DNA from 3 places in the Serratia surfactantfaciens genome. Region 1 is predicted to be linked to each of the others. Evidence: predicted binding sites of a transcription regulator. Region 1 holds the regulator's gene; each other region holds the start of a gene.

Region 1 (10,422 bases):
TGTCGGCCAGGCGTTTGGCGACCAGCGACAGGGTATGCAAATGGGTTTTGCACTGATCGGCAGGCACCAGCAGCGCGAACAGCAGATCGACCGGCTGATTGTCGATGGCGTCGAAAGCGATGGGTTGGTCGAGACGGATAAACACGCCAACGGCCCGCAGTGTGTCCTCTTCCAGTTTGCCGTGGGGAATGGCGATACCGTTGCCGATACCGGTGCTGCCCATGCGCTCCCGGGTGAGAACCGCGTCAAACACCACCTGCGAAGGCAGATTGAGCTGTTTGGCGGCCAGTTCGCTGATAATTTCCAAAGCCCGCTTCTTGCTGGTGCAGTGTACCGAGCTTTTGGTGCACTCGATGTTTAACACCGAGCTTAATTGCATATATTCGTTGTTCATCTCATCTTCACTTAAAACCGCGCCACCGGGCGGACCCGGCAAGGCGGTTTTTCGTCGGTTTTAACCCTGATTACCGTTCGGCGCGTCACCCATGCGGGTCACGCGCCGAACGGCGAGGCTGCGACGTATGCAACCTCATGGAATGGGTTAGGGTGTCAGTGTTGCTTCAATTTGTCTTTATGTTTGTTCAATTGACGTGCCAATTTGTCGATCAGCGTATCAATTGCGGCATACATATTCTCGTCTTCCGAGGTGGCGTGCAACTCGCCTCCATTCACGTGCACCGTTGCTTCCGCAATTTGCTGCACTTTTTCCACACTTAATACAACATACACCTGATTGATGCGATCAAAATACTGTTCGAGTTTGGCGAACTTGTTGTTCACGAACTCGCGCAACGGATCGGTGATTTCGATGTGGTGTCCGGTAATGTTGAGCTGCATAGTGTCTTCCTTCTCAATAGAGGTCAAACCAACTGTTTGCGTTGGTTCGACGGCGGGATGGACAAAGACTCTCGGTACTTGGCGACGGTGCGCCGCGCCACGATGATCCCCTGATCGGAGAGCAGGGTGGCCAGCTTGCTGTCGCTGAGTGGTTTGGCGGGGTTTTCCGCCGCAATCAATTTCTTCACCAACGCGCGGATCGCCGTCGAGGAGGCTTCGCCGCCGCTGTCGGTATTCACGTGGCTGGAGAAGAAATATTTCAATTCGAAAATGCCGCGCGGGCTGTGCAGAAACTTCTGCGTGGTGACGCGCGAGATCGTCGATTCATGCATCTCCACGGCCTGGGCGATATCCGCCAGCACCATGGGTTTCATAAACTCTTCGCCCTGCTCGAAGAACGCCTGCTGCTGGCTGACGATGCAGCGGGTGACCTTCAGCAAGGTTTCGTTGCGGCTCTCCAGGCTTTTAATCAGCCACTTGGCTTCCTGCAGGTTGCTGCGGATAAACTGGCCGTCGGCTTCGCTGCGCGCGCTGTTGCCCAGCGCGGCGTACTGCTGATTGATCTTTAAACGCGGCACGCTGTCGCCGTTGAGCTCCACCGTCCACTTGTTCTGCGTCTTGCGCACCAGCACGTCCGGAATCACGTATTCCGATTCGCCGGTATTGATAGACTGCCCCGGGCGCGGATCGAGCGACTGAATCAGCAGCATCGCTTCTTTCAGTGTATCTTCTTTTAGCCGGGTTGATCGCATCAGGCTGCGAAAGTCGTGGTTGGCCAACAGATCCAGATGGTCGCTGATGATGAGCCGGGCTTCGGCCAGATAAGGGGTGTCTTTGGCGTATTGGGAGAGCTGCACCAGCAGGCAATCGCGCAGATCGCGCGCGGCGACGCCGATCGGATCGAAACGCTGCACGCGCTTCAACACCGCCTCGACTTCCTCAAGGGTCACGTTCTCGTCGCCCAGGCTTTCCAGAATGTCTTCCAGCGGGACGGTGAGGTAGCCGGTGTCGTCCACCGCGTCGACGATGGAGGTGGCGATGGCGGCGTCGGTATCGGAAAACGGCGTCAGATCCACCTGCCACATCAGGTAATCCTGCAGCGTTTGGGTGGTCTCGCCCTGATAGATCGGCAGCTCATCGTCGCTGTAGTCGGTGCCGGTGCCGGACGGGGTGCCGGCGGTGTAGATTTCATCCCAGGTGGCGTCCAGCGGCAGCTCTTCCGGCATGTCTTTCTGTTCCAACGCCTCGCGGGTATCGAGCCCCTCGGTATCCTGGGTTTCTTTGGCGTCGATTTCGTCGTGCAGATCGGTCTGTTCAAGCAACGGATTGCTCTCTAGCGCCAGCTGGATCTCTTGCTGAAGCTCAAGCGTGGACAACTGCAGCAGGCGGATCGCCTGCTGGAGCTGAGGAGTCATGGCCAGCTGTTGGCTGAGCCTGAGTTGCAAACCTTGCTTCATAGTCTTCTGTCTACTTCCGTTAACGGTGTCGCCCCGCAGGGCGCGCCGGCGCTCAGAGGCGGAATTCTTCGCCCAGATAAACGCGTTTTACCTGCTCGTCGGCCAGAATAGCATCCGGCGTGCCGTGGGCAATCAGTTTGCCCTGGCTGACGATATAGGCGCGTTCACACACGTCCAGCGTTTCGCGCACGTTGTGGTCGGTGATCAGCACGCCCAGGCCGCTGTCACGCAGGTGCTCGATGATTTTCTTGATATCGATAACGGAAATCGGATCCACCCCGGCGAAGGGTTCGTCCAGCAGAATGAATTTCGGGTTGGCCGCCAGCGCGCGGGCGATTTCGACGCGGCGGCGTTCACCGCCGGACAACGCCTGGCCGAGGCTGTCGCGCAGATGGGAGATATGGAACTCTTCCATCAGCTCCTTGGCGCGGTCCTCGCGCTGCTCGCTGGTGAGATCGGGACGGATCTCCAACACCGCCATCAGGTTGTCGTACACGCTCAGACGGCGGAAGATCGACGCTTCCTGCGGCAGATAGCCGATGCCGCGGCGCGCGCGGGCGTGCAGCGGCAGCAGGCTGATGTCTTCTTCGTCGATCACGATGCGCCCGGCGTCGCGCGGCACGATGCCGACCACCATGTAGAAGGTGGTGGTTTTACCGGCGCCGTTCGGCCCGAGCAGGCCGACGATCTCGCCGGATTTCACTTTCAGGCTGACGTCTTCGACAACTTTACGGCCCTTGTAGGCTTTCGCCAGGTTTTCTGCGATGAGTGTTGCCATAAGTGATTAGTTACTCTTTTTTTGCCCGTTTTTGTCTTGCAACTGCGACGGTACCAGAACCGTTGTCACGCGTTTGCCTTTGTCGCTAAACGCCTGCATTTGCTGCTGTTGCACCAGATAGGTGATGCGATCGCCTTTCACGTTGCTGTCGAGCTGCTCCAGATAGGCGTTGCCCGTCAGGGTCACCAGCTGGGTCGCCACGTCGTAACGCACTTTCTGCGCGTGGCCTTTGACCGGTTTGCCGCTGTCCTGCATCTGGTAGAAGGTTACCGGGTTGCCGAACGCTTCAATATAGGTCTTATTCTGATCTCCGCCCGGACGGGTGACCACCACCTTGTCGGCGCGGATATCGATGGTGCCCTGTTTGATCACCACGTTGTCAGTGAAGGTGCTGACGTTGCTTTGCATGTCCAACGACTGCTTGAGCGAGTCGATGCTGACCGGCTGGCTGGAGTCGGATTTCAGCGCCAGAGCAGGGGCGCTGGCGGCCAAAACTAAGCTGCCGATCAACAGATTACGGAGTTGGTTTTTGGTTCTGGATTTCATAGTTGGTCTTAACCTTATCAATCAGCTCAGCGGTTTTGGTCCGCAGGTTCCCACGCATTTTCATGCCGTTAGAGGTAAAATTGGTCCCGTAAAGCGTGACTTCGTCATCGGAGGTGACGTCCTGGGTGACCAGGTTTACCTGAGCGTTGTCCGTCTTAATTTTTTCCAGCTGCGAGGTGGTGGTCAGGCTGTTTACCTCGACGTGACCATACAGATACAGCATCCGGTCTTTTGTCAGTTTGGCGCGATCGGAGCGAACTGACCAGGTGGCCACCGCATTCTCATCGAACAGCGTCATCACCGGCTGGGTGAACCAGCTCAGCTCGCCGGCGGTGTAATACTTCGCGTCTTCCGCCACCAGCTTGTAATTCAGCTTGCCGGCCGGGTTGTACACCACGGTGACCGTATGCTGGCTCTGGTAGGTCGGATCCTGATCGTTGGCCGGGCCAGGCGCGGTGTCGTCGCTGAAGTCCGTCATGTTCCAGCCGATCAGCGCCAGAACGATCACCGTCAACAGGATGGTGATCCACAGTTTGGTTTTACTCATATCGACAGCCCTTTGGCGTCCTCCAGCTTATTTTGAGCCAAAAGAATGATGTCGCACAGTTCGCGCACCGCGCCGCGGCCGCCGGCAATGCGGGTGACATAGTGAGCGCGCGGCGTCAGCAGCGGGTGTGCGTCCGCCACCGCGACCGCCAGCCCGACCTGTGCCATCACCGGCCAGTCGATCAGGTCATCGCCGATATAGGCGACCTGATCCGCCGTTAACGACAGTGTATCCAACAGTTCGCGGAAGGCCAAAAGCTTATCGGATTGCCCCTGATACAGATGGGTGATACCGAGCGTCTGCGCGCGGTCTTCCAGCAGCTTGGCGGAGCGACCGGTGATGATCGCCACCTCGATGTCCGAGGTTTTCAAGCAGCGGATGCCGTAGCCGTCGCGCACGTTGAACGCCTTCAATTCTTCACCGTTGTTGCCCATGAAGATCAGGCCGTCCGACAGCACGCCGTCAACGTCGCAAATCAACAGGCGGATGTTCCCGGCACGCGCCATAACCTCTTGTTCTACCGGCCCGTAGCAGGTTTCTACCATACCCATTCCGTTCTATTCCTTAATTAAACGACGCCGGCGCGCAGCATGTCATGCATATGTACCACACCCAGCAATTGGTCGCCATCGGCAACCAACAGCGCGGTGATGTGGCGTTGTTGCATCAGATTCAGCGCATCGACCGCCAGGATATTGGGGCGCACCCGCACGCCGCCCGGCGTCATGACATCGGCGATCTTCGCCTCGTGCAGGTTGATGCCCATGTCGAACACCCGTCGCAGGTCGCCGTCGGTAAAGATGCCGGCGATTTTCATCAGATCGTCGCAGATCACCGTCAGGCCCAGATTTTTGCGGGTGATTTCCAGCAGCGCGTCGCGCAACGAGGCGTCGGCGCTGACGTGGGGCATTTCGTCGCCGCTATGCATGATATCGCTAACCCGCAGCAGCAGTTTGCGGCCGAGTGCGCCGCCCGGATGGGACAGCGCGAAATCTTCCGGCGTGAACCCGCGCGCTTTCAGCAGCGCGACGGCCAGCGCATCACCCATCACCAGCGTGGCGGTGGTGCTGGTGGTCGGTGCCAGCCCCAGCGGGCAGGCCTCCTGCGGCACCTTGATGCACAGGTGGATATCCGCCGCCTTGCCCATCGAACTTTCCGGGTTGTTGGTCATACAGATGAGGGTGATCTGCTGGCGTTTCAATACCGGGATCAGCGCCAGGATCTCGCTGGACTCGCCGGAGTTGGAAATCGCGAGCACGATGTCCTGCGAGGTGACCATACCCAAATCGCCATGGCTGGCTTCCGCCGGATGAACGAAGAATGAGGGGGTGCCGGTGCTGGCGAATGTCGCGGCGATCTTGCAGCCGATATGACCGGACTTGCCCATGCCCATCACCACCACTTTGCCGCTGCAGGCGGCGATGGTTTCGCAGGCGTGGGTGAAGTCTGCGTTGATGTAGCTGTCGAGCTGGGCTAGCCCTTCACGCTCTATCTGAAGCACTTCTTTACCGGCCTGTTGAAAATCGAAGCCCGGTTGCAACTCAATGTTCGACATACTCATTCCCGTCGGTTTAGCCGAAAGTACTGAAAGGGTTAAAGAACAGCACCGCAAGATACGCAATAAAGCCGCATAATAACAGCGCGCCCGCCAGGTGGCCGATGCGGTGTTTGCGGCCGATGCACAGCACGCTCAGCAGCACGCTGGCCGCCAGCATCACCCAGTAATCGCGCTGGAAGGCGGCGGCGTCCACGCTGCCCGGCGACAGCAGGGCGGGTACGCCCAGCACGATCACCGTGTTGAAAATATTGGAGCCGATGATGTTGCCAATCGCCATATCATCTTCGCCCTTCAGCGCCCCGGCGATGGAGGTGGCCAACTCGGGCAGACTGGTGCCGATGGCGATAATGGTCAGGCCGACCACCAGTTCGCTCAGGCCGAAATAGTGCGCGATCACCGTCGCGTTATCGACCACCATTCTGGAAGAGAGCGGCAGAATGATAAACGCCAGTACCAGCCACAGCACCGCCACGGTGTTGCTGCTGTCCTGCGGCAACTCGGCGATCTGCTCCATGGTCAGGCTGTCGCTGCCCTCGCGCTGCGCCAGACGGGCGATTTTCAGCATCAGCAGGATGAAGCCGGCGGCGGCGGCCAACAGCAGCACGCCGTCCAGCCTGCTGAGGGTGCCGTCCATCAACACGAAACCGCACAATACTGTGACCGCTAACATCAACGGCAGTTCGCGCCGCAGTATTTCGGAGCGCGCCGCCAGCGGGTGGATCAGCGCCGCGACGCCCAGGATCAATAAAATGTTGGTGATGTTGGAACCTAATACGTTGCCAACGGCCATATCTATCTGCCCGTTGAGCGCGGCGGTGGTCGACACGATCAACTCCGGCAGCGACGTGCCGATGCCGACGATGGTCATGCCGATGATCAACGGCGGCACGCCGAGCGAGCGGGAAATCACGGCAGCACCATAAACTAAGCGGTCTGCACCGTACACCAGTAGAAATAAACCAACGATTAATAATGCTATCGCGAGAAACATGCAGGGTCCTTTGTCGGGTATTATCCCGGTTCGTTGGTTAAAGCCGTCAATGCGGCGGTATTGCTTGCCCTCCGTTGCGCGCGTTTGAGTCGCAGCAACGGTTTTTCCCGGCTAATAGTTGAACACTTTCGTTTTTTTTCGTTATGGCGCCAATTTTGACCGGGTGGCGCGGAAAAGTAAAACCAATGGCACCATTGGTTGCGAAATGGCAGTAAGTTTTTGTAAAGATGAGACGGATTGCGCCCATTGCTTTAACATCACGGGTAGATTCAGCAAAAGATGAGTCGTAAAGGGTCCATTAACATGCTCCAAAAGGCAGATAATTTGGTCGAAGTGCGCGACATGAGCTTCTCGCGCGGCGACCGACGGATATTTGAAGACATCAACCTGACGGTGCCTCGCGGTAAGGTCACGGCGATCATGGGGCCATCGGGCATCGGCAAAACCACGCTGCTGCGTCTGATCGGCGGTCAACTGACGCCGGACAGCGGGGAGATTTGGTTTGACGGCGACAACATTCCCGCGTTGTCCCGCCGTCAGTTATACGACGCGCGCAAAAAGATGAGCATGCTGTTCCAGTCGGGTGCGCTGTTCACCGATTTGACCGTATTCGAAAACGTGGCCTACCCGCTGCGTGAACACAGCAACCTGCCTGAACCCCTGCTGCGCAGCACGGTGCTGATGAAGCTGGAAGCGGTGGGGCTGCGCGGCGCGGCCCAACTGATGCCCAATGAACTCTCCGGCGGCATGGCGCGCCGGGCGGCGTTGGCGCGGGCGATCGCGCTGGACCCTGAAATGATCATGTTCGACGAGCCCTTCGTCGGCCAGGATCCGATCACCATGGGGGTGCTGGTCAAGCTGATTGACGAGCTGAACCATGCGTTGGGCATTACCTGCATCGTGGTGTCGCACGACGTACCGGAGGTGCTGAGCATCGCCGACTACGCCTACATCGTGGCCGATCACCGGGTGATCGCCGAAGGCACCACGCAGCAATTGCAGAACAATCCTGATGCGCGCGTGCGCCAGTTCCTGGATGGTATAGCGGATGGGCCGGTGCCGTTCCGCTATCCGGCCGGGGACTATCAGACTGAACTGCTAGGCTTAGGGAGTAAATAAGCTCATGTTATTAAGAGCGTTAGCGTCGTTGGGGCGCAGTGGCATCAACACCAGCGCCAGCTTCGGCCGCGCCGGGCTGATGCTGTTCAACGCATTGATTGGCCGGCCGGAACCCGGCAAGCAGTGGCCGCTGTTGCTGAAGCAGCTCTATAGCGTCGGCGTGCAGTCGCTGTTGATCATCATGGTTTCCGGGCTGTTCATCGGCATGGTGCTGGGTCTGCAGGGGTACATCGTGCTCACCACCTACAGTGCTGAAGCCAGCCTCGGCATGATGGTGGCGCTGTCGCTGCTGCGCGAGCTGGGGCCGGTGGTGACGGCGCTGCTGTTCGCCGGCCGCGCCGGTTCCGCGCTCACGGCGGAAATCGGCCTGATGAAGGCGACGGAACAGATCTCCAGCCTGGAAATGATGGCGGTCGATCCGCTGCGGCGCATCGTGGCGCCGCGCTTCTGGGCCGGGCTTATCAGCATGCCGTTGTTGACCATCATCTTCGTGGCGATCGGCATTTGGGGCGGCTCGGTGGTCGGCGTGGATTGGAAGGGCATCGACAGCGGCTTCTTCTGGTCGGCGATGCAGGGCGCCGTAGAGTGGAAAAAAGATCTGCTCAACTGCCTGATCAAAAGCGTGGTGTTCGCCATTACCGTAACCTGGATTGCCATTTTCAACGGGTACGACGCCGTGCCTACCTCTGAAGGGATTAGCCGGGCGACGACGCGGACCGTGGTGCATTCGTCACTGGCGGTGTTGGGATTGGATTTCGTGCTGACAGCACTGATGTTTGGGAATTGATTCGATGCAAACGAAGAAGAGTGAAATCTGGGTTGGGGCATTTATGCTGATCGCGCTGTGCGCCATCGTGTTTATCTGCCTGCAGGTGGCGAACCTTAAATCGATCGGCAGCGAGCCGACCTACCGCGTTTACGCGACGTTCGACAACATCGGCGGCCTGAAGCCACGTTCGCCGGTGAAGATCGGCGGCGTAGTGATCGGCCGCGTGGCGGACATCGAACTCGATCCGAAAACCTACACGCCGCGCGTGGCGATGGATATCCAGAAAAAGTACGACCAAATCCCGGATACCAGCTCGCTGGCGATCCGCACCTCCGGCCTGCTGGGCGAGCAATATCTGGCGCTTAACGTGGGCTTCGAAGATCCTGAAATGGGCACCGCCATTCTGAAAGACGGCGGCACCATTCAGGACACCAAGTCAGCCATGGTTCTGGAAGATCTGATCGGCCAGTTCCTGTATAAAAGCGGCGGTCAGGACAGCGCCAAATCGGGAGACGCGGCCGCTGAGCCGGCTGCCGGCGCTGCACCGCAACCCGCTGTTCCAAATCATTAAGAGAGGATACCTGCATGTTTAAACGTTTACTGATGGTGGCCCTGCTGGTGGTTGCGCCGCTGGCGAGCGCAGCCGACCAAACCAATCCTTACAGCATGATGCAAGAAGCGGCGCAGAAGACCTTCAGCCGTTTGAAGAACGAACAGCCGAAGATCAAGCAGGACCCGAATTATCTGCGCGCCATCGTGCATCAGGAACTGATGCCGTTCGTGCAGGTGAAATATGCCGGCGCGCTGGTGCTGGGCCGTTACTACAAAGACGCGACGCCTGCGCAGCGCGAAGCTTATTTCACCGCCTTCCAGTCTTACCTGGAGCAGGCTTACGGCCAGGCGCTGGCGATGTACCACGGCCAGACTTACCAGATCGCGCCTGAACAGCCGCTGGGCAACGCCGATATCGTGGCCATTCGCGTCACCATCATCGACAACGGCGGCCGCCCGCCGGTGCGTCTGGACTTCCAATGGCGCAAGAACAGCAAAACCGGCTACTGGCAGGCATATGACATGATCGCCGAAGGCGTCAGCATGATCACCACCAAGCAGAACGAGTGGGCGTCTACGCTGCGTACCCAGGGCATCGACGGCCTGACCAAACAGCTGCAGGCCGCCGCCGCGCAGCCTATCACGCTGGACAAGAAAAACTGATGTCGGCAGCGCTCAGCTTCGAATCAGAGCAGCAGACGCTGATCCTGCGCGGTGAACTGGACCGGGAAACGCTGCAGCCGTTGTGGCGGCAGCGCGACGCGTTGATGGCGGATAAAACCGCGATCGACGTGGCGCAACTGCAGCGCGTGGACTCCTCCGGGCTGGCGCTGTTGCTGCATCTGCAGGAAGAGCAGCGCCAACGCGGCGTCGCGCTAAAAATTTTCGGCGCTACCGAGCGCCTGAAAACGCTGATCGCGCTCTACAACCTGCAGGCGATAATGCCTGTCGATACCGCCGGTTAGCGGCGTTTTACGCCGCCTTTACGTGGTAAAGCGATACAAAGCCCCTGTTACGCAGGGGCTTTTTCTTTAGTTTAAGAAAACATCGTATTCCACTAAGATACTAGGCTGTTTATGATCCTTTAGCGGCAGAACTGGATACTATGGAAACCAACGAGATTAAAGACGTGCTGATGCAGGCATTGGCACTGGATGAAGTACATGTGACGGGCGACGGCAGCCACTTTCAGGCGATCGTGGTCGGCGAACTGTTCGCCGGCATGAGCCGCGTCAAAAAACAGCAGACGGTTTACGCGCCGCTGATGG
Region 2 (10,422 bases), 520 kb from region 1:
GATGTTCTATCTTTCAGACCTTTTACTTCACGTAATCGGATTTGGCTGAATATTTAGCCGCCCCAGTCAGTATTGACTGGGGCGTTTTTTATTGTAAAAACAGCAGCAAACCATACGTTTTTCCTATCACCACGCCCCGCTTTTCATGTCAGTTTCCGCCCCCTTAATTCGCGTCATCCGCTGAGATAAGCCCGTTTTGTCGATAAGTTTTTATGATGGCTTTATTTCAAAACTGTAATTAGATAACGAAAAATCCCGCCTACGGCCGATCTTCGGGCATAAAAAAGCCGATGCGGTGAGGCATCGGCCTAAGCGTTCGGCTCGAGCTTATTCGCCGGCTTCGTCTTCCGGCAGCACTTCCGGCGGGATCTCGTTGAACCAGGTGTCCAGCTTCTGGCGCAGCTTGTCGACGCCGATCTTCTTCAGCGACGAGAAGGCTTCAACCTGGATATCTCCCATAAACGGCAGCACCGCTTCACGCACCATATTGAGCTGCGCCTTGCGTGCGCCGGAGGCCAGTTTGTCGGCCTTGGTCAGCAGCACCAGCACCGGCGTACCGACGTCGACCGCCCACTGGATCATCTGCTGGTCGAGATCTTTAAGCGGGTGGCGAATATCCATCAGCACCACCAGGCCTTTCAGGCTGTTGCGCATCTGCAGGTATTCGCCCAACGCGCGTTGCCATTTGCGTTTCATCTCTTCCGGCACTTCGGCATAGCCGTAACCTGGCAGGTCGACCAGGCGGATGCCGTCTTCCACTTCGAACAGGTTGATCAGCTGGGTGCGCCCTGGCGTCTTACTGGTGCGCGCCAGGCTTTTTTGGTTGGTGAGGGTATTCAGTGCGCTGGATTTACCGGCATTGGAACGGCCGGCAAAGGCGACTTCAATTCCTGCATCCCCCGGCAGATGGCGAATATCGGGTGCGCTGGTGACGAAATGGGTCACATGGTAGTTGTAGTTCTTGCTGGTCAAAATTTTTCGTCTCCGTGAGGATGGCTAACTGGTTGGCGATTATAACTGCATCAGCGGTAAAAATGGCGTGTTTCTCCGTTTTTAAGCGGCGGGACGCGATAAAGCGGCAGTTATGCCAAGCGTGCGTTGTGAGACATTTGCCATTCGAATCGCGGGTAATGTCGCTTTATTCGAAAGTGATATTTCTGTTTTTATTTTAAAAACAATGCGTTGTTTTTTCGTTATGTGGAAATGTCGCCCAAAACGGCGTCAGGTACCTTGAGCCTTCGCAACAATAACGTAAAGTACTCGTTAACGCAGGGTTGCGCAGGATTAAGGAACATCCGGGAAGGATGACAAATCTCAGGGAATGCACAGGGCGTGCAATGAGTGCCAGGATGAACGCAAAAGGAAGTGACTGTTTCGCACCGGAATAGGCGACAGGCACATCGGATGGTGAAGTATCGGCAGTTTGGATGCCCGCAGGAAGCTCGCTCGGGAAGGGCGGATGCGAATGGATTGCGCCATGGACGATTTTTCTTTCAGGATGAAGGACGTAGTGGCAGGGAATGCGGTTATAGCAGAGGGAAAAACCGGGATGTTGCATGTACGCAAGGAGCGCGTAACAGGAATACCCTTCGCAAGAAGGTGCGAAATAGGCGGCAGGTTTAACCTGCCGCCTTTTTTCTTTGCCCGCTTTCTGCTAGATTCCGCCGCAATTCTATACTGAATCTACATACCTAAGAGCACACGCTATGAACCAGCCATCAAAAGCACCTCGCGGCAGCGCGGCGAAGTCAAAAACGAAAAAGAAAAGCCGTATGGAGCTCGATCAGGAAGCGCGCGAGCGCAAACGCCTGAAAAAGCGCCGCGGCCACGCTTCCGGTTCGCGCACCCAGGTCGAGTCCGGCAGCCAGAAAAACAAATCGGCGTCTGAAGCCAAAGATCCGCGTATCGGTAGTAAGGTGCCGGTTGCGCTGGTGATCGACGAGACCAAAGTGAAGGCCAAACCGCAGCCGAAGCCAAAGGCCGAAGCGAAACCGCGCCTGTCGCCGGAAGAAGAACTGGCGAAGCTGGAAAATGACGAACGTCTGAACGAGTTGCTGGATCGCATCGACGACGGCGAAACGCTGAATGCGCAAGAGCAGGCGTATGTCGACAAGACGCTGGATCGCATCGATGTGCTGATGGACGTGCTGGGCATCGAGCTGGGCGACGACGACGAAGACGAAGAAGAAGAGAAGCAGGAAGATATTCTGAAGCTGCTGAAAGGCGGCAACCCGAAAGACGCCTTTTAACGCGCCATGTGGCTAATCCCGACAATAGCCCTACTCTTGATGTGTTATCTGCTGTGGTTATTCGGTAAACTATGGCGGCTGTCTAAGCGCAAAGCGCGTTTTCGCAGCGCTTCCGTGGCCAGACAGCGCAGACAACCGCCCCTCTCCCGGCCCGGTAGAAAAAGATATCGGAAGGAGTGAGCATGTCAGAGCAGACGATTGTCTGGGATTTGGCCCTGATCCAAAAATATAACTACTCAGGGCCGCGTTATACCTCATACCCCACGGCGCTGGAGTTTAACCAGAGCTACGACGAAGCGGCGTTTCAACGCGCCGCTGCGCGCTACCCTGAGCGGCCGCTGTCGCTGTACGTGCATATCCCTTTCTGCCACAAGCTGTGCTACTTCTGCGGCTGCAACAAGCTGGTGACGCGTCAGACGCACAAGGCCGACGAATACCTGAACGTCCTGGCGCAAGAGATCGCCGGCCGCGCGCCGCTGTTTGCCGGCCGCAAGGTTGGCCAGATGCACTGGGGCGGCGGTACGCCAACCTACCTGGATAAAGCGCAAATCAGCCGGCTGGTGGCGCTGCTGCGTGAACATTTTGATTTTCTGCCCGATGCGGAGATGTCGATCGAGGTCGATCCGCGTGAGATAGAGCTGGATGTGCTCGATCATTTACGTGCCGAAGGCTTTAACCGCCTGAGCATGGGGGTGCAGGATTTCAACAAGCAGGTGCAGCAGCTGGTCAACCGCGAGCAGGATGAAGCCTTCATTTTCGCCCTGATCGAGCGGGCCAAAGCGCTGGGCTTCCGCTCGACCAATATCGATCTGATCTACGGCTTGCCGAAACAGACGCCGGAAAGCTTCGCTTTCACGCTGCAGCGCGTGGCGGAGCTAAATCCCGATCGCCTCAGCGTATTCAACTACGCGCATATGCCGAACCTGTTCGCTGCCCAGCGTAAAATCAAAGACGCCGATCTGCCCGGTGCGCAGCAGAAGCTGGATATCCTGCAACAGAGCATCGCTTTCCTGACCGACGCCGGCTATCAGTTCATCGGCATGGATCACTTTGCACGCCCGGACGACGAACTGGCGATCGCGCAGCGCGAAGGCAAGCTGCACCGCAACTTCCAGGGCTACACCACCCAGGGCGACAGCGATCTGCTGGGGCTGGGCGTGTCGGCCATCAGCATGCTTGGCGACAGCTATGCGCAGAACCAAAAAGAGCTGAAGCATTACTATGACAGCGTACAGGCGCAGGGCAACGCGCTGTGGCGAGGGTTGGCGCTGACGGACGACGATTGCCTGCGGCGCGATCTGATCAAAACGCTGATCTGCAACTTCCGGTTGACCTATCAGCCGCTCGAGCGGCAATACGGCATCGACTTCACCGCTTACTTCGCCGAAGACCTGCAGCTGCTGGCGCCGTTTGAACGCGATGGGCTGGTGGAGCGCGACGAGCAGGGCATCCGCGTTACGCCGCGCGGGCGCTTGCTGATCCGCAATATCTGTATGTGTTTCGATCGCTATCTGCGGCAACAGGCGCGCAGCCAGCAGTTCTCACGGGTGATCTGAGGATGAAAAAACAGCCGCTGATGCGGCTGTTTTTTTAACTGAAGAAATTAATCAGCGCGGCGCACAACACTGCGGCAACCGCCGCCTGCGGGGTGTGGCTGGCGGCGGAGCCCAGCTCCGCGCCCTGAGAAATGAATACGATGAATGAGTCCAGCATCGTCAACCTCCAGAGTGTGCGACACGATCATACTGCGCCCGCACCGGCTGTAAAGTCTGAGGTTGGCGTTTTTTTGTGCGCTGGGCTGCGTTTTTTATCATCAATCCCGGCACCTATTCCATGCCCAGTTCTTTGAGCTTGCGGGTCAGGGTATTGCGCCCCCAGCCCAGCAGGCGCGCGGCTTCCTGTTTGTGTCCCTGAGTGTGGCGCAGGGCGGTGGTGAGCAGCGTGCGCTCCATCTCCGGCTGCGCTTCCGACAGCAGGTTTTGATGACCGGAACGCAGCGCGCGATCGGCCCACTGGGCCAGCAGCGTGGCCCAGCTGTCCGGCAGACTGTGGCTGGGATTTTCCGGCGCCGCGGTTTCGAACAGCTCGCCCGGCAGATCCTGAATCAGCACTTCCTGCCCGGCGGCCATCACCGTCAGCCAGCGGCAGGTGTTTTCCAACTGGCGCACGTTGCCCGGCCAGGGCAGGCGGGTCAGCGCGGTTTCAGTTTCCGGGTGCAGGTTCTTGGCCTCTACGCCCAACTCTTTGGCGGCGATCTGCAGGAAATGGCGCGCCAGCCGTGGGATGTCTTCACGGCGTTCGCGCAGCGGCGGCAGGTGCACGCGGATCACGTTCAGGCGGTGGAACAGATCCTCGCGGAACTTGCCTTCCTGTACCCGCAGCTCCAGGTTCTGGTGTGTAGCGGCGATGATGCGCACGTCGACCTTCACCGGCGCATAGCCGCCGACCCGGTAGAACTGGCCGTCCGCCAGCACCCGCAGCAGGCGCGTCTGCACGTCGAGCGGCATGTCGCCGATCTCGTCGAGGAACAGCGTGCCGCCGTCGGCCTGCTCAAAGCGACCCTGACGGATTTGGTTAGCGCCGGTGAAGGCGCCTTTCTCGTGGCCGAACAGCTCGGACTCGATCAGATCCTTGGGGATGGCGGCCATGTTCAGGGCGATGAACGGCGACTTGGCGCGCGGGCTGTGGCGGTGCAGCGCATGCGCCACCAGTTCCTTGCCGGTGCCGGATTCGCCGTTGATCAGTACGCTGATCGACGAACGCGACAGCCGGCCGATGATGCGAAACACGTCCTGCATCGCCGGCGCTTCGCCGATGATGTCCGCCGCCGGATCGCTGGCCGGCTGGTTGCGCACCGGCTGCTGCTGCTCCTGATAATGGCTGATGGCGCGCTCGACCAGCGCCACCGCTTCGTCGATGTCGAACGGCTTCGGCAGGTAGTCGAAGGCCCCTTGCTGATAGGCGCTGACGGCGGCGTCCAGATCCGAATGCGCGGTCATGATGATCACCGGCAGCATCGGATGGCGCTGTTTGATCTGCTTGAGCAGCGCCAGGCCATCGATACCCGGCATGCGGATATCGGACAGCAGCACGTCGGGGGTTTGCGTGGCCAAGGCTTCCAGCACGTCATTGCCGCCTTCGAAGGTGGCGCAGCTCAGGCCCGCGCCGGTGAGCGCGCGCTCAAGCACCCAGCGGATGGAGCTATCGTCATCGACGATCCAGACTATCCCTCGTTGCATAGCAAACCTCACTGACGAATGGGCAGGTAGACCGAGAATTCGGTATGACCTGGCCAACTGTTGAATTCAATTTTTCCGCAATGCTGATCGATAAGATTGCGGGCGATGGATAATCCCAGGCCGGTACCGCCTTCACGGCCGCTGACCATCGGGTAGAACAGCGTGTCCTGCAGCTGCGCCGGTACGCCGGGGCCGTCGTCTTCGACGTCGATGCGCGCCGCCAGGCGGTAGCGGGTGCCGTGCAACGTGATCTGGAACGCGGTGCGGGTGCGCAGCGTGATGGTGCCGCCCGCTTCACCCAGCGCCTGCAGCGCGTTGCGAGTGATGTTCAGCAGCACCTGTTCTATCTGATCCGGGTCGTGGGCCATTTCCGGCAGGCTCGGATCGTAGTCGCGCACCAGCGTGACGTTATCCGGCATTTCCAGCGATACCAGCTGGCAGACGCGCTCCGCGACCTGATGGATGCTTTGGGTGATATGCTGGCCGGGCCGCTGTGGCCCGAGCAGGCGATCCACCAGATTGCGCAGCCGATCGGCTTGCTCGATGATCACCTTGGTGTACTCGGTCAGCGCCGGATCGGGCAGCGCCTTGGCCAGCAGCTGCGCCGCGCCGCGCAGGCCGCCCAGCGGATTTTTAATTTCGTGCGCCAAACCGCGCACCAGATCGCGGGCCGCCACCTGTTGGGCATGCTGCAACTGTTCCTGGCTCAGGCGGCGCTGATTGTCCATCGGCGCCAGCTCGACCAGGATATAGCCTTCCGGCAGCGCCTGAGCGGTCAGGGAAAGGATATGCGCGCGGCCGTCGACCACCAGGGTCACTTCATTGTCGGTGAAGCCCTGACCGGCGCGCAGGCTTTCACGCATCAACGAGACGTTCAGCGAAAAATAACCGAGCAAATCGGGCAGCGGGGTGCCGAACAGCTTGCGGGAGCTTTGCGCCAGCAACTGCTGTGCCGCCGGGTTGGCGTAGTGAACCGCCAGTGAGTCATCCAACAGCAGGATGCTGTTGATGAGTGAATTGAGGATCTGCCCAGCATCGGGCAGCTTGCCAGTTGCCATACAGCAGACTCCTGCACCTTTTTAGTGCATCTATCCTACTCCATCCGGGATCGGCGTGGTATGGAATAGTTTTGCAGAAAATACGGTGGAGAAAAAAACCCATCCGAAGATGGGCTGAAAGTTTCCACGGCAACAAAAAAGCGATAACAAAAATGTGGGCGCCGTCCGCCTCTGCAGACGGCGCGGGTCGGGCTTAGACGCTGTAGTACAGTTCGAACTCAACCGGGTGTGGCGTCATGCGAACGCGGTCCATCTCTTCTTTGCGCAGTTCGATGTAGGCATCGATCGCATCGTCGGTGAACACGCCGCCGCGGGTCAGGAACTCGCGGTCTTCGTTCAGTGCGGCCATCGCCTCGTCCAGCGAGCCGGCCACTTTTGGGATCTCGGCTTCTTCTTCCGGCGGCAGGTCGTACAGGTTTTTGTCCATGGCGTCGCCAGGGTGGATCTTGTTGATGATGCCGTCCAGGCCGGCCATCAGCAGTGCGGCGAAGCACAGGTATGGGTTAGCCGCCGGATCCGGGAAGCGGGCTTCGATGCGGCGCGCTTTCGGGCTGGAAACCACTGGAATGCGGATAGACGCAGAGCGGTTACGGGCGGAGTAAGCCAGCATCACCGGCGCTTCGTAGCCCGGCACCAGACGTTTGTAGGAGTTGGTGGTCGGGTTGGCCAGGGCGTTGATCGCTTTGGCGTGCTTGATGATGCCACCGATGTAGAACAGCGCGGTTTCAGACAGGCCGCCGTATTTGTCGCCGGCGAACAGGTTGGTACCGTTCTTGGACAGCGACATGTGGCAGTGCATGCCGGAACCGTTGTCGCCGAACATTGGCTTCGGCATGAAGGTCGCGGTTTTGCCGAAGGCGTGCGCTACGTTGTGCACCACGTATTTGTAGATCTGAATTTCGTCGGCTTTCTTGGTCATGGTGTTGAAGCGGGTTGCCACTTCGTTCTGACCGGCGGTCGCCACTTCATGGTGGTGCGCTTCAACCACCAGGCCCATCTCTTCCATGGTCAGACACATGGTAGAACGCAGATCCTGCGAAGAGTCGACCGGTGGAACCGGGAAGTAACCGCCTTTCACCGCCGGACGGTGGCCTTTGTTGCCGCCGTCGTATTTTGTGCCGGAGTTCCAGGCGCCTTCGATGTCGTCGATGGCCACGTGGGAACCGCGGATGCTGCTGCCGAAGCGGATGTCGTCGAACAGGAAGAATTCAGGCTCTGGCCCGAACAGCACGGTGTCCGCGATGCCGGAAGAGCGCAGGAAGTCTTCGGCGCGTTTAGAGATGGAGCGCGGGTCGCGATCGTAGCCTTGCATGGTGCCCGGCTCGAGAATGTCGCAGCGAATGATCAGCGTAGGTTCTTCGAAGAACGGATCCAGAACCGCCGTGCTGGCGTCCGGCATCAGTACCATGTCAGATTCGTTGATGCCCTTCCAACCACCGATAGAGGAGCCGTCAAACATTTTACCTTCTTCGAAGAAGTCGGCGTTTACCTGGTGAGCCGGGATAGTCACGTGTTGTTCCTTACCCTTGGTGTCAGTGAAACGCAGGTCTACGAATTTCACTTCATGCTCATTCAGCATCGTCAAAACGTGTTCAGCGGACATACTTAACTCTCCCGGTTTATCATTGTCGTCGTCGTGGAACGAATCTGTGGAACTGGCTTTTTTTCGCCTTGAAAAGACTAAAGCGAAAAGCGTGCCAACTTTTAAAAAAGGCTTTCATCGCCTTTCTGCGCGGGTTTTACCCAGCCACAGTATGCACCATCAGCGATAATTTGCACTGTTATGGTGCAATTGGGGTGGGCGTGGGCACCGAAATGGTGCAAAAGTGCAACGATTGCGGCTTTTTGCACCGTGAAAGGGATCACAAACTGACCGGTATGCGGTTGTTTATAAGAGATGGTTGTGATCTTGTTTAGTCCCTCGCTTAATACGTGTACAATAGCGCGCTATTTCTAATGCCCGAGGCAAAGCTGTGATCGAAAATTTGCGTAACATCGCCATTATTGCCCACGTTGACCATGGTAAAACCACCCTGGTTGATAAGCTGCTGCAACAATCCGGTACTTTCGGAGAGCGTGCGGAAGCCACCGAACGCGTAATGGACTCCAACGATTTGGAGAAAGAGCGTGGGATTACCATCCTCGCAAAAAACACCGCCATTAATTGGAACGGTTACCGTATCAACATCGTGGATACCCCAGGACACGCCGACTTCGGCGGCGAGGTAGAGCGCGTGATGTCGATGGTTGACTCGGTGCTGCTGGTTGTGGATGCAATGGATGGCCCTATGCCGCAAACCCGCTTCGTGACCAAGAAGGCCTTCGCCAACGGTCTGAAGCCGATCGTGGTCATCAACAAGGTTGACCGTCCAGGCGCGCGTCCTGACTGGGTTGTGGATCAGGTGTTCGACCTGTTCGTGAACCTCGACGCGACCGACGAGCAGCTCGACTTCCCGATCATTTATGCGTCTGCGCTGAACGGCATCGCCGGCGTCGATCACACTGACATGGCGGAAGACATGACCCCGCTGTATCAGGCGATCGTCGACCACGTGTCTGCGCCGCAGGTTGAGCTGGAAGCGCCATTCCAGATGCAGATCTCCCAGTTGGACTACAACAACTACCTGGGCGTTATCGGCATCGGCCGCATCAAGCGCGGTAAAGTGAAGCCGAACCAGCAGGTCACCATCATCGACAGCGAAGGCAAAACTCGCAACGGTAAAGTGGGCAAAGTGCTGGGCCACCTGGGTCTGGAGCGTATCGACAGCACCCTGGCGGAAGCGGGCGACATCATCGCCATCACCGGCCTGGGCGAGCTGAACATCTCCGACACCATCTGCGACACCAACGCCGTAGAAGCGCTGCCGGCGCTGTCCGTCGACGAACCGACCGTAACCATGTTCTTCAACGTCAACACCTCGCCGTTCTGCGGTAAAGAAGGTAAGTACGTGACCTCGCGTCAGATCCTTGATCGTCTGAACAAAGAGCTGGTGCACAACGTGGCGCTGCGCGTCGAAGAAACCGACGATGCGGACGCTTTCCGCGTATCCGGTCGTGGCGAGCTGCACCTGTCGGTGCTGATCGAAAACATGCGTCGTGAAGGTTTCGAGCTGGCGGTTTCCCGTCCGAAAGTTATCTTCCGCGAAATCGATGGCCGCAAGCAGGAGCCATTCGAGAACGTGACGCTGGATATCGAAGAGCAGCATCAGGGTTCCGTGATGCAGGCGATGGGCGAGCGTAAAGCCGACCTGAAAAACATGGATCCAGACGGTAAGGGCCGCGTGCGTCTCGACTACGTGATCCCAAGCCGCGGTCTGATCGGCTTCCGTAACGAATTCATGACCATGACTTCGGGCACCGGTCTGCTGTACTCCACCTTCAGCCACTACGACGACGTGCGTCCGGGCGAAGTGGGCCAGCGTCAGAACGGCGTGCTGATCTCCAACGGCCAGGGCAAAGCGGTCGCGTTCGCGCTGTTCGGCCTGCAGGATCGCGGTAAGCTGTTCCTGGGCCACGGTGCGGAAGTGTATGAAGGCCAGATCATCGGTATTCACTCACGTTCCAACGACCTGACCGTAAACTGCCTGACCGGTAAGAAGCTGACCAACATGCGTGCTTCCGGTACTGACGAAGCGACTACCCTGGTTCCGGCCATCAAAATGACCCTGGAGCAAGCTCTGGAGTTCATCGATGACGACGAACTGGTAGAAGTGACGCCGACCTCGATCCGTATCCGTAAGCGTCACCTGACGGAAAACGATCGTAAGCGTGCCAGCCGCGGTCCTAAAGACGCTTAATCGCTGATTGAGTGTCCCCTGCTTAGGGCGCGGTTCTCGCGCCCTGAGTTTTTTCCTCTGTTGTTCCCCGTTTGTGCGG
Region 3 (10,422 bases), 1.7 Mb from region 1:
AAAAAACCAAGGCGAGATTATTCAGAATGTTCTCAGGAGAGGACATCTGTACGACAATGAAAACTTAGGGGATAATTATTCCCGAGCTATTTTACGGTTATTAAACTAAAAGGCCATCATGACTAAAACCGACTATCTGATGCGTTTACGTAAATGCACCACGATTGATACTCTCGAACGTGTTATCGAGAAAAATAAGTACGAGCTTTCCGATGATGAACTGGAGCTGTTTTACTCAGCCGCCGATCACCGTCTGGCAGAGCTCACCATGAACAAACTGTATGACAAAATCCCCACCTCCGTTTGGAAATATGTCAGATAATCAGCCCCCAACGCGTTGAGCCGATGCCTTTATCGGCCTCAATGTCAAAACTGAATACGTATTTTTCCTATTGACAACAAAATGTCATTTACGTTCCCGCTCGTCAGTAATAATGAATAGAAACAATTTTCTTTTAAATAGGGCGTGTTATGTCACTGTGCCCCAATATGCTCTCGCCTAATAGCCACTCATTCATTATCTGGAAAGTGCCGGAGGCAACGGCGGAAAGTAACGCACGCTCACTGCCAGGCGGAAAAGGGCATGGAGAAATGAAGCGATTCACGAGGAACAGACAACGAGCAGAAGCTCAAATGGGTGGGGGCCCTGCCAGCTACATCCCGGCACACACGTCACCTGCTGCGGCTGCTTCCTTCCGGACCTGACCGAGTTCACAAGTTAGTGTTGCGGGAGAACCAACAGGGCCCCCATTGACGGCTTCTGTACTCCGAAGCGGTGGGCATTATCGGCGATGCCCCACCAAATAGCAAGCCAACCGGGGCCAACCGCTGTTTTCTTGCCCACCTGCATTGTGGCACACTCTTCGCCTGGATTTTGATTCGCGCAGGAACAGCAACATGCAACCAGAAGATGCCTCTTTCAGCCAGCGGGTATTCCATGTCGTGGCCGCCATTCCTTACGGCAAAGTCACCACCTACGGCGAAGTCGCCCGGCTGGCCGGTTCACCGCGCGCCGCGCGTCAGGTCGGCGGCGTACTGCGCCGTTTGCCGGAAGGCAGCACCCTGCCCTGGCACCGGGTGATCAACCGCCACGGCCAGATCTCGCAGCAGGGAGAGGATTTTCAACGGCAGCGGCAGGCCTTGCTGGCGGAGGGCATCATTTTCGGCCCGCACAGCACGGTCGATTTCGATCGCTACGGCTGGCGCTGGTAAAACAAAACAGCCTTTGGCCGAAGCGCAAAGGCTGTTGATTTCATCTTGCTGTACTGCAGTAAGATTACTGCATGGCGGTTGGCGCAGCCTGAATCGGCACACCCTGAACCGGAACCAGCAACAGATCGGCACGGGTGCCGTTGCGATTGACCACTTCCTGGATGGTGTCGGTAATAAACATCAGTCGCCCGTTGACCGTCACCGCCGCGCTCAGAATGATGCGCGCATTCGGTTGAATGTCGGACGGGTTATACGGCAGCGTAAAGCTGAACGGCGCCTGTTGCCCTTCAGTGCGTACCGCGCGCTGTGCAATCACTTTAGACGGCGCATCCGCCAGCGAGGCATCAGAGAGGGTGACCGTCAGTACGGCGTCCGGCGGCAGCGCAATGCGCTGACGTATATTAACCGAACCTGTCACCGCCGGGCCCTGAATCTGCGTTTGCGCAGCCGCCGGGTTGCCGGCCGTCTGTGTAGGCACATCAGCACTCTTTTGCGCGCATCCTGCCAGCGTGATCGTCAGTGCCGCGGCACCGCCTACGATTTGCCAGAGTTTCATGGATCGGTCTCCTTTTTTATTATCAACATGTTGGTGGCTTTAACCACCGCACCCATTAAACTTAGCACAAAACACTGATAAATCCACTTTACCCCACCTATTAATCACTTAGCCCGCCGAAAACGCTCACTATTAAGAGCATTCTCATCACCGCTTTAACGCCGGATGTTGACGCCGCGCCGTGATATTCCGCACACTGAACAAAATGATTATTAGAAAGGTAACAATTTTATGAGCCAGGCATTGCAAAACCTCCTCGATCTGCTGGATCTGGAGAAAATCGAAGAAGGGCTGTTCCGCGGCCAGAGTGAAGATCTGGGGTTGCGCCAGGTGTTCGGCGGGCAGGTGGTTGGCCAGGCGCTCTACGCCGCCAAACAGACGGTGCCGGATGAGCGCAGCGTGCATTCGTTCCACAGCTACTTCCTGCGTCCGGGCGACAGCAGCAGGCCGATCGTCTATGACGTGGAAACCCTGCGCGACGGCAACAGCTTCAGCGCACGCCGCGTCAGCGCCATTCAGCACGGCAAACCCATCTTCTATATGACCGCCTCCTTCCAGAGCCCGGAAGAAGGTTTCGAACACCAGAACCAGATGCCGGAAGTGCCGCCGCCGGAAGGGCTGCTGTCCGAATCAGAGATCGCCCAGAAGCTGGCGCATATGCTGCCGGAAAAAGTGCGCGATAAATTTATCGGCCAGAAGCCGCTTGAAATGCGCCCGGTAAAATTCCACAACCCGTTGAAAGGCAGCGTGGAGGAACCGCATCGCTACGTGTGGTTCCGCGCCAACGGCAGCATGCCGGACGATCAATGCATCCACCAATATCTGCTGGGCTACGCGTCGGACTTTAACTTCCTGCCGACGGCGCTGCAGCCGCACGGCGTCGGCTTCCTCGAGCCGGGGATGCAGGTTGCTACTATCGATCACTCGATGTGGTTCCACCGTCCGTTCCGCATGGATGACTGGCTGCTGTATGCGGTGGAGAGCTCTTCCGCTTCCGGCGCACGCGGTTTCGTGCGCGGCCAGATCTACACCCGCGACGGCGTGCTGGTCGCCACTACCGTGCAGGAAGGGGTAATTCGCCAGCGCGACGCTTGAACCGCGACATGACATAAAGAAAGGGGCGATGTTTCCATCGCCCCTTTTTGCTTCATCATTATTTTACTGTTTAGCGCACTGCCCTGCTTCGAGTCTTACTGGTTGTAGGCGCTCTCGCCGTGGCTGTTGACGTCCAGTCCTTCGCGTTCCTGCTCTTCCGGTACTCTCAACCCCACCATGGCGCCCGCTATCTTGAAGGCGATAAAGGCGGCGGCGCTCGACCACACCAACGTGATCAGCACGCTCACCAGCTGGATCCAGACCTGATGGCCCATCGTCACCCCTTCGGCATAGCCGGTGCCGCCCAGCGAAGAGGCGGTGAACACGCCGGTCAGCAGGCAGCCGACGATTCCGCACACCCCGTGCACGCCGAACACGTCGCAGGTGTCGTCCACCTTCAGCCATTTCTTCAGCGTCACCACGCCCCACAGGCCGGCGACGCCGCCCACCAGGCCGATGATCAACGCCCCGCCCACGCCCACGGTGCCCGCCGCCGGCGTCACCGCAACCAGTCCGGCGATCATACCGGAGCAGGCGCCCAGCAGCGAAGGCTTGCCGCGCAACACCCACTCGGCGAAGGTCCAGGACAGAATGGCGCCTGCGGTGGCGACGACGGTGTTGAGGAACGCCAGCGCCGCAATGCCGTTAGCCGCACTGGCGGAGCCGGCGTTGAAGCCGAACCAGCCGATATACAGGATGGACGCCCCGGTAAACACCATCGGCAGGTTGTGCGGTTTGAACGCCTCTTTACCGAAGCCGGCGCGTTTGCCGATCAGGTAGGCACCGATCAGCCCGGCGCTGGCGGCGTTAATGTGCACCACGGTGCCGCCGGCGAAGTCCAATGCACCGTCGGTGGCCAGGTAGCCGCCGCCCCACACCATGTGCGCGATCGGCAGATAAGACAGGGTGAACCACACAATCGCGAAGATCAGCACCGCCGAGAAGCGAATGCGCTCGGCGAAGCCCCCCACCACCAGCGCCACGGTAATGCAGGCGAAGGAGGCCTGGAAGGCGACGTGGATCATCTGGCTGATGCTGCCGGTAACGCTGTCGATGCCGATGCCTTTCAGCATCGCGGTTTCGAACCCGCCGAACACCGCATTGCCCTCGCTGAACGCCAGGCTGTAGCCATACAGCACCCACAGCACGCAGACCAGCGCAAAGGTAACGGTGACCTGCGTCAGCATCGACAGCACGTTTTTGCCGCGCAGCAGGCCGCCGTAAAACAGCGCGATGCCCGGCAGCGTCATGAACAGCACCAACGCGGTGCAGATCATCATAAAGGCGTTGTCGGCCTTATCGGCGACCGCCGGGGCGGCCAGAGCCAAAGAAGGAACCAGGGTTACCGAACTCAGGCCCAACATGGATAACAGTCTTTTCATTATCAATCCATCCCCATTACTTAACTGAGTTCGCGGTTACAGTGCCGATTCGTCGGTTTCGCCAGTGCGAATGCGGATCACGCGTTGCAACTCGGCAACGAAAATTTTGCCGTCGCCGATTTTGCCGGTGTAGGCGGCTTTGCTAATCACATCAACCACTTCATCCAACTGATCGTCGGCGATGGCGATATCGATTTTGACCTTGGGCAGGAAGTTGACGTTATATTCGGCGCCGCGATACAGCTCGGCATGCCCCTTCTGGCGGCCAAAGCCCTTCACTTCGGTTACGGTCAACCCTTGAATGCCCACGGAGGACAGGGCCTCGCGCACGTCCTCCAACTTGAACGGTTTGATTACCACGGTCACCAGCTTCATATTGCCCCTCCACGAATTAAGCCCAAACTCACCCCTGGTACGCGTCATATGTAGCAAGGGCTGTGCCAAATTTAATTTTCCATGGCGATTCAGCAGATTAGCGGGCAGGCGGGTGCCGCCGCGACGCAGCGCGGCACCGATACCTTGAATGGGTTAAATAATGCGCACTGATTTGGTGCGCATCGCGTCGAAAAAGTGCAGAAAGAGGGCATGGCGCTGGCGAGTTGCCTGCTGGTGGTGCGTTAGGAAGAAAGATGGGCCGCGATCGCGGCCCATGTTCAGGCGGGTTGGCTCTCCTCACGCACCGCTTCCGCCAGCTGCTCGCCCGCCAGCTGCAGTTGGTACATCTGGTAGTAGCGTCCCTGTTGCGCCAGCAGCTGCTGATGGTTGCCCTGCTCCACCGCCTGGCCGCGATGCAGCACCAGAATGGAATCGGCGTCGACGATGGTCGACAGCCGGTGGGCGATCACCACCAGCGTAGTGTGCTCGCGGATCACGCGCAGCGCCCGCTGAATCGCCTGTTCAGTGCCCGAGTCAATATTGGCGGTCGCCTCATCGAGGATCAGGATCTGCGGCGCCTGCACCAATACTCGCGCCATCGCCAGCAGCTGTTTCTGCCCGACCGACAGGTTATTGCCCTGTTCCCCCAGCCGGGTATGGATCCCCTGCGGGAAGCCGCGGACCAGATCCGCCAGCTGCACCGTTTCCAGCGCCCGCCAAACGGCCTCTTCATCGATGTTGCGCCCCAGCGTCACGTTGGCCAGCACCGAATCGGCGATCACCACCGGATCCTGTTGCACCATCGCCACGCCCTGGCGCAGCGTGCGATGCGACAGGCTGGCAAGCGGGCGACCGTCGAGGCGCACTTCCCCCTCGCTGACCGGGTAATAGCCCATCAGCAGGTTGGCCAACGTGCTCTTGCCGCTGCCGGTGTGACCGACCAGCGCCACAAAGCCGCGCGAAGGCACCGCCAGCGAAATATGCTGCAGCACCTTTTTGTCCGCACGGTAGGCGAAGCTCAGGTCGGTGATGTCGATACGCCCGCCGGCCAACGGGCGATCGTCGGCGCCGTAACTCTGCTGGCTGCGATCCATCAGTTCGAAAATACGTTCGCCGGCCACCACCGCTTGCTGCAGAATCGACTGCTGTGACGTCAGCTCGATCAGCGGTTCGTTCAAGCGCCCCAGGTAGTTGATGAAAGCGTAGAGTACGCCGACGCCAATCACGCCTTCACCGCTGAAGCCGAACAACATCAGCAAGCCGCACAGCACCAGCGCCGAAAACAGGCTGAGCAGCGGCCGCAACAGGAAACCGTCGAGCCGCAGAGTCTGCATGCGCGCGAGGTAGTGCGACTGGCTGGCGGCGCTCATGCGCTCGCCGAAGCGCACCTGCTGGCGGAACTGCTGAATCACGCCCATGCCGTTGATCACTTCGTTGAAGCCATCGTTGATGTCCGCCAGATAGCTGCGTACCCGGCGCACGATCGGCGTGCTGTAGTATTGATAGATGCCCATCACCACAAACACCGCCGGGAAGATGCAGATGGCCACCAGCGCCATGCGCCAGTCGAGGCTGAACATCGCCACCAGCATGGCGCCGATCAACGCGGCGCTTTTCAGCACGGTGGAAACCACCATCACGTACAGATCCTTGATCACTTCGGTGTCGTTGGTAACGCGCGAGATCAATTGCCCGACCGGTTGCGTGTCGAAAGCGCTGAGCGGCTGGCGCAGCGCAGCGTCCATCACGTCGGTGCGCAGCCGTTGCACTACGCCCACCGCCGCCCGGTTGAACAGCAGCGCCTGAAAGTAGTGCAGCGCCGCCGCCAGCAGCTCCAGCAGAATATAGGCCGCCGCCAGCCCGCCGACGATCATCATCGGCAGTTGCCCTTTGGCAACGTAGTTATCGATAAAATAACTCACCAGGATCGGCCCGGCGACTTCCGCCGCCGCCGCCACCCACAGCATCAGCACCGCCAGCCCCAGCGGTTTGCGGTACGGCGAGCCATAGGCCAGCAGCCGCTTCAGAGTCGGCCACAGCTTTTGCACTTTATTCATCGGCCAACGCCTCCTCACCGTTTTCCGGCGCTTCGTCCAGCGCCGCTTCCAACTGCTGATAACGGTACATATCGCGATACCAGCCCGGCTGCGCCGCCAGCGCCGCCGGATCGCCGCGCTGCGCCACGCCGCCGTGCTGCATCACCAGGATCTCGCTGGCTTCGGTCAATGCCGACAGCCGGTGCGCACTGATGATCACCGTGCGATCCTGCCCCCAGCTGCGCAGGTTGTGCAGGATCTGATGTTCGGTACGGCCGTCCACCGCCGACAGCGCGTCGTCGAGGATCAGAATTTCCGCATCCAGCAGCAGCGCGCGCGCGATGGAGATACGCTGTTTCTGCCCGCCCGACAGCATCACGCCGCGTTCGCCAACTTCGGTGTCATAGCCCTGCGGCAACCGCAGAATGTCCTCATGGACGCTGGCCAGCCGCGCCGCCTGTTCGATCTGGGCCTGCGTCGCCCCTGGCTGGCCCAGCGCGATATTGTTCGCCACGGTATCGGAGAACAGGAACGGCGTCTGGCTCACTACCGACAGCCGTGAACGCCAATCGTCGAGTTTGACCTGCGGCAGCGGCAGACCGTGATAGCGGATCTGCCCTTCATCGACGTCGAACTGACGCTGGATCAGCGACAGTAGCGTCGACTTGCCGGCCCCGGTCGGCCCACACAGCCCCAGCATCTGCCCCGGCTTCAGCGTCAGCGCCACGTCATGCAGCGCCGGGTGCGGATTTTCCGGATAGTGGAACGCGCGGATATCCACCTCCAGCACGCCGCGCCCGGCCGGCAACGCCTGCGGGCCGTCCTGCACCGCAGGCGCCTCGTCGAGCAGGCTGCGGATACGGCCGTAGGCCGCGCTGCCGCGCTCGACAATGTTGAACATCCAGGCCAGCGCCAACATCGGCCAGATCATCAGGCCAAGGTACATCACAAAGCTGGTCAGTTGCCCGAGCGTCAGCGAACCGTTCACCACCATCCAGCTGCCGCCGCCGATGGCCAACAGATTGGAGGCGCCGATGGCGATATAAATGGTCGGATCGAAGCGCGCATCCACCCGCGCCACGTGCATGTTTTTGGCGCCGGTCTGCGCCGCCACCTCGGCGAAACGGTTGGATTGGTGATCTTCCAGCCCGAAGGCCTTGATCATGCGGATGCTGGTCATGCTTTCCTGCGCCTGATCGTTCAGGCTGGAAAACGCCGCCTGCGCCGATTTAAAGCGCTGGTGCAGCTGGTCGCCGTAATATTTGATGGCGATCGCCATCAGCGGCATCGGGATCAACGCCAGCAGCGTCAGCTGCCAGCTGATTTGGGTGCTCATCACCACCAGCACCACCAATCCCATCACCAGCGAATCCACCAGCGTCAGCACGCCTTCACCGGCGGCGAACACCACGCGGTCCACGTCGTTGGTGGCGCGCGCCATCAGATCGCCGGTGCGGTGACGCAGGTAAAACGCCGGGTTTTGCCGGCTGAGCTGGCGGTAAAAGTTTTCCCGCAGCTCGACCGCCAGCTGGTAGGAGGCGCCGAACAGCAGTACCCGCCACACATAGCGCAGCAGGTAAACGACGATCGCGGTGCCGATCATCAGCCCAAGCCAGGCCATCAGCACGCCGGTAGACATCTGTTTTCCGGTGACGCCGTCCACGATAATGCCGACCAGCTTAGGCGGCAGCAGTTGCAGGATGGCGATGACGATCAGCAATACCACCGCGCCCAGGTAGCGGCGCCACTCCCGGCGGAAGTACCAGCCGATTTGTGCAAATAATCTCACGCAGTTTGATTCCAGGGTTTTATGGGATTTGTCTCTTTTTCTGCTTTAGCGGAGCAGGATACCACCGTTGCCCCGCCCGTCTGGTGAACTTTTCACTCCGGCACCGGCAGCGCGGTGGTGTATTTGATTTTTTCCATGGCAAAGCTCGAGGTGACATCGATGAGGCCCGGTACGCCGTTCACCAGGCGCTTATAAAAGCCGTCGTAGCTTTTCATGTCCGCCACTTCGACCTGCATCAGGTAATCGTACTCTCCCGCCATACGGTAGAACGCCAGCACCTCGGGCATCTGGCTGGTCAGCTGTACAAACGCCTGATACCACTCGCTGCTGTGCTGCTGGGTCTTGATCAGCACGAACGCCGTCAGCCCCAGCCCGAGCTTTTCGTTATCCAGCAAGGCCACCCGGCCGCGAATATAGCCTTCGTCTTCCAGGCGCTTCAGACGTTTCCAGCATGGCGTGGAGGTCAAATTGACCGCATCGGCCAACGCCTGCAACGACTGGGTGCAATCTTGCTGCAGCATGCACAGCAGCTTACGGTCTGTTTTATCTAACATAGCGGCCACCAGGAGAAAATTTTTCTCTCATTAGGCGATTAAACAGGGAAAATGGCAATCCTTTTTTCCTGCCGACAGGCTATGCTACGCCATAAACCTGCCCCCTATTCTGAGGCCAAATCATGACAAACTCTTGGGTAAAATATGCTATCGGCGAAATAGAAGCGGATTTTCAGCGCTCCGCCGATACGCACCTGATCCGCCTGAATCTGCCGGCGTTTCCCGGCATCTGTCTGTACCTGAAAGATGAGAGCACTCACCCGACAGGCAGCCTGAAACACCGCCTGGCCCGCTCGCTGTTCCTTTATGGCCTGTGCAACGGCTGGATCACCGAGAACACCACCATCATCGAGGCCTCTTCCGGCAGTACGGCGGTGTCCGAAGCCTACTTCGCGCGGCTAATCGGCCTGCCGTTCATCGCGGTGATGCCGTCCTGCACCGCGCGCCGCAAGGTAGAGCAGATCGCCTTCTATGGCGGCCGCTGTCACTTCGTCGATCACGCCGCCCAGATCTACGCCGCCTCCGAACAGCTGGCGAAAGAGCTGAACGGCCACTATATGGATCAGTTCACCTACGCCGAACGCGCCACCGACTGGCGCGGCAACAACAATATCGCCGACAGCATTTTCCGCCAGATGGCGCGCGAGCCCTTCCCGGTGCCGAAGCACATCGTGATGAGCGCCGGCACCGGCGGCACCTCCGCCACGCTGGGGCGCTACATCCGCTATCAGGGGCACGACACTCAATTGACGGTGGTCGATCCGGAAAACTCGGTGTTCTATGACTGCTTCCACCACGGCGATCGCACTCTGATCGGCAGCTGCGGCAGCCGTATCGAAGGCATCGGCCGCCCGCGCGCCGAGCCGTCGTTCATCCCATCGGTGGTCGACAACATGCTGCGGGTGCCGGACGCCGCCAGCGTCGCCACCATTCACTGGCTGGAAGGCGTGCTCGGCCGCAAGGTTGGCGCTTCCACCGGCACCAACGTCTGGGGTGCGCTGCAGCTGGCGAAACAGATGCGGGAAAACGGCGAGCAAGGGGCGATCGTCACCCTGCTGTGCGACAGCGGCGAACGTTACCTGGATACCTACTACAACCCGGAGTGGGTCAGCAACAACATCGGCGACCTGCAACCCTATCTGGCGCAGCTGGCGGATTTATAACGCCAGGCTCCGGATAAAAAAAAGCCGGGTAGTCATACCCGGCCGGCTGTAAGGAGAACCTCATTCTTCGGGGGAATAGGTGAGGCAAGGTGAACGCAGCCAATGTTGTAAATAGTGGGCCACCGCCTGCTGTTGGCAATGGCCGATAACCGGCAGCTGCGGCAACAGGGATTTCAGCTGCGGCAGGGCGTTGCCCATCACCACGCCATGCCCCACCGCCCCCAGCATCTCTTTGTCGTTCATCGCGTCGCCGAACGCCA

The links. Region 1 encodes sigma-54, which starts transcription at its own class of promoters, with help from an activator protein. Its sites were predicted from a motif close to GTTGGCACANNTTTCGCTNT; they were not measured.
Region 2: glnA (glutamate--ammonia ligase) is a predicted target of sigma-54. The motif match lies at 8,229-8,248, and genes of this name have one in related genera.
Region 3: glnK (P-II family nitrogen regulator) is a predicted target of sigma-54. The motif match lies at 4,671-4,690, and genes of this name have one in related genera.

Annotation. Positions count from the first base shown of each region.
Region 1 is NZ_CP016948.1:3,869,500-3,879,921, reverse strand. It holds gene ptsN (PTS IIA-like nitrogen regulatory protein PtsN) at 1-394, opposite strand, end outside; gene hpf (ribosome hibernation promoting factor) at 550-837, opposite strand; gene rpoN (RNA polymerase factor sigma-54) at 861-2,294, opposite strand; gene lptB (LPS export ABC transporter ATP-binding protein) at 2,347-3,072, opposite strand; gene lptA (lipopolysaccharide ABC transporter substrate-binding protein LptA) at 3,079-3,618, opposite strand; gene lptC (LPS export ABC transporter periplasmic protein LptC) at 3,587-4,165, opposite strand; gene kdsC (3-deoxy-manno-octulosonate-8-phosphatase KdsC) at 4,162-4,716, opposite strand; gene kdsD (arabinose-5-phosphate isomerase KdsD) at 4,734-5,720, opposite strand; gene ATE40_RS18160 (calcium/sodium antiporter) at 5,737-6,714, opposite strand; gene mlaF (phospholipid ABC transporter ATP-binding protein MlaF) at 7,018-7,833, shown strand; gene mlaE (lipid asymmetry maintenance ABC transporter permease subunit MlaE) at 7,838-8,620, shown strand; gene mlaD (outer membrane lipid asymmetry maintenance protein MlaD) at 8,625-9,173, shown strand; gene mlaC (phospholipid-binding protein MlaC) at 9,188-9,817, shown strand; gene mlaB (lipid asymmetry maintenance protein MlaB) at 9,817-10,119, shown strand; gene ibaG (BolA family iron metabolism protein IbaG) at 10,260-10,422, shown strand, end outside.
Region 2 is NZ_CP016948.1:4,393,263-4,403,684, reverse strand. It holds gene spfP (small protein SpfP) at 2-49, shown strand; gene yihA (ribosome biogenesis GTP-binding protein YihA/YsxC) at 328-972, opposite strand; gene yihI (Der GTPase-activating protein YihI) at 1,707-2,249, shown strand; gene hemN (oxygen-independent coproporphyrinogen III oxidase) at 2,432-3,805, shown strand; gene ATE40_RS24810 (YshB family small membrane protein) at 3,840-3,962, opposite strand; gene glnG (nitrogen regulation protein NR(I)) at 4,076-5,488, opposite strand; gene glnL (nitrogen regulation protein NR(II)) at 5,497-6,546, opposite strand; gene glnA (glutamate--ammonia ligase) at 6,740-8,149, opposite strand; gene typA (ribosome-dependent GTPase TypA) at 8,520-10,343, shown strand.
Region 3 is NZ_CP016948.1:413,512-423,933, reverse strand. It holds gene tomB (Hha toxicity modulator TomB) at 1-68, shown strand, start outside; gene ATE40_RS01990 (HHA domain-containing protein) at 119-322, shown strand; RNA gene ffs (signal recognition particle sRNA small type) at 645-741, opposite strand; gene ATE40_RS01980 (MGMT family protein) at 898-1,212, shown strand; gene ATE40_RS01975 (YbaY family lipoprotein) at 1,277-1,768, opposite strand; gene tesB (acyl-CoA thioesterase II) at 2,000-2,863, shown strand; gene amtB (ammonium transporter AmtB) at 2,959-4,245, opposite strand; gene glnK (P-II family nitrogen regulator) at 4,282-4,620, opposite strand; gene smdB (multidrug efflux ABC transporter permease/ATP-binding subunit SmdB) at 4,899-6,677, opposite strand; gene smdA (multidrug efflux ABC transporter permease/ATP-binding subunit SmdA) at 6,670-8,445, opposite strand; gene ATE40_RS01945 (Lrp/AsnC family transcriptional regulator) at 8,538-8,999, opposite strand; gene ATE40_RS01940 (PLP-dependent cysteine synthase family protein) at 9,122-10,162, shown strand; gene cof (HMP-PP phosphatase) at 10,223-10,422, opposite strand, start outside.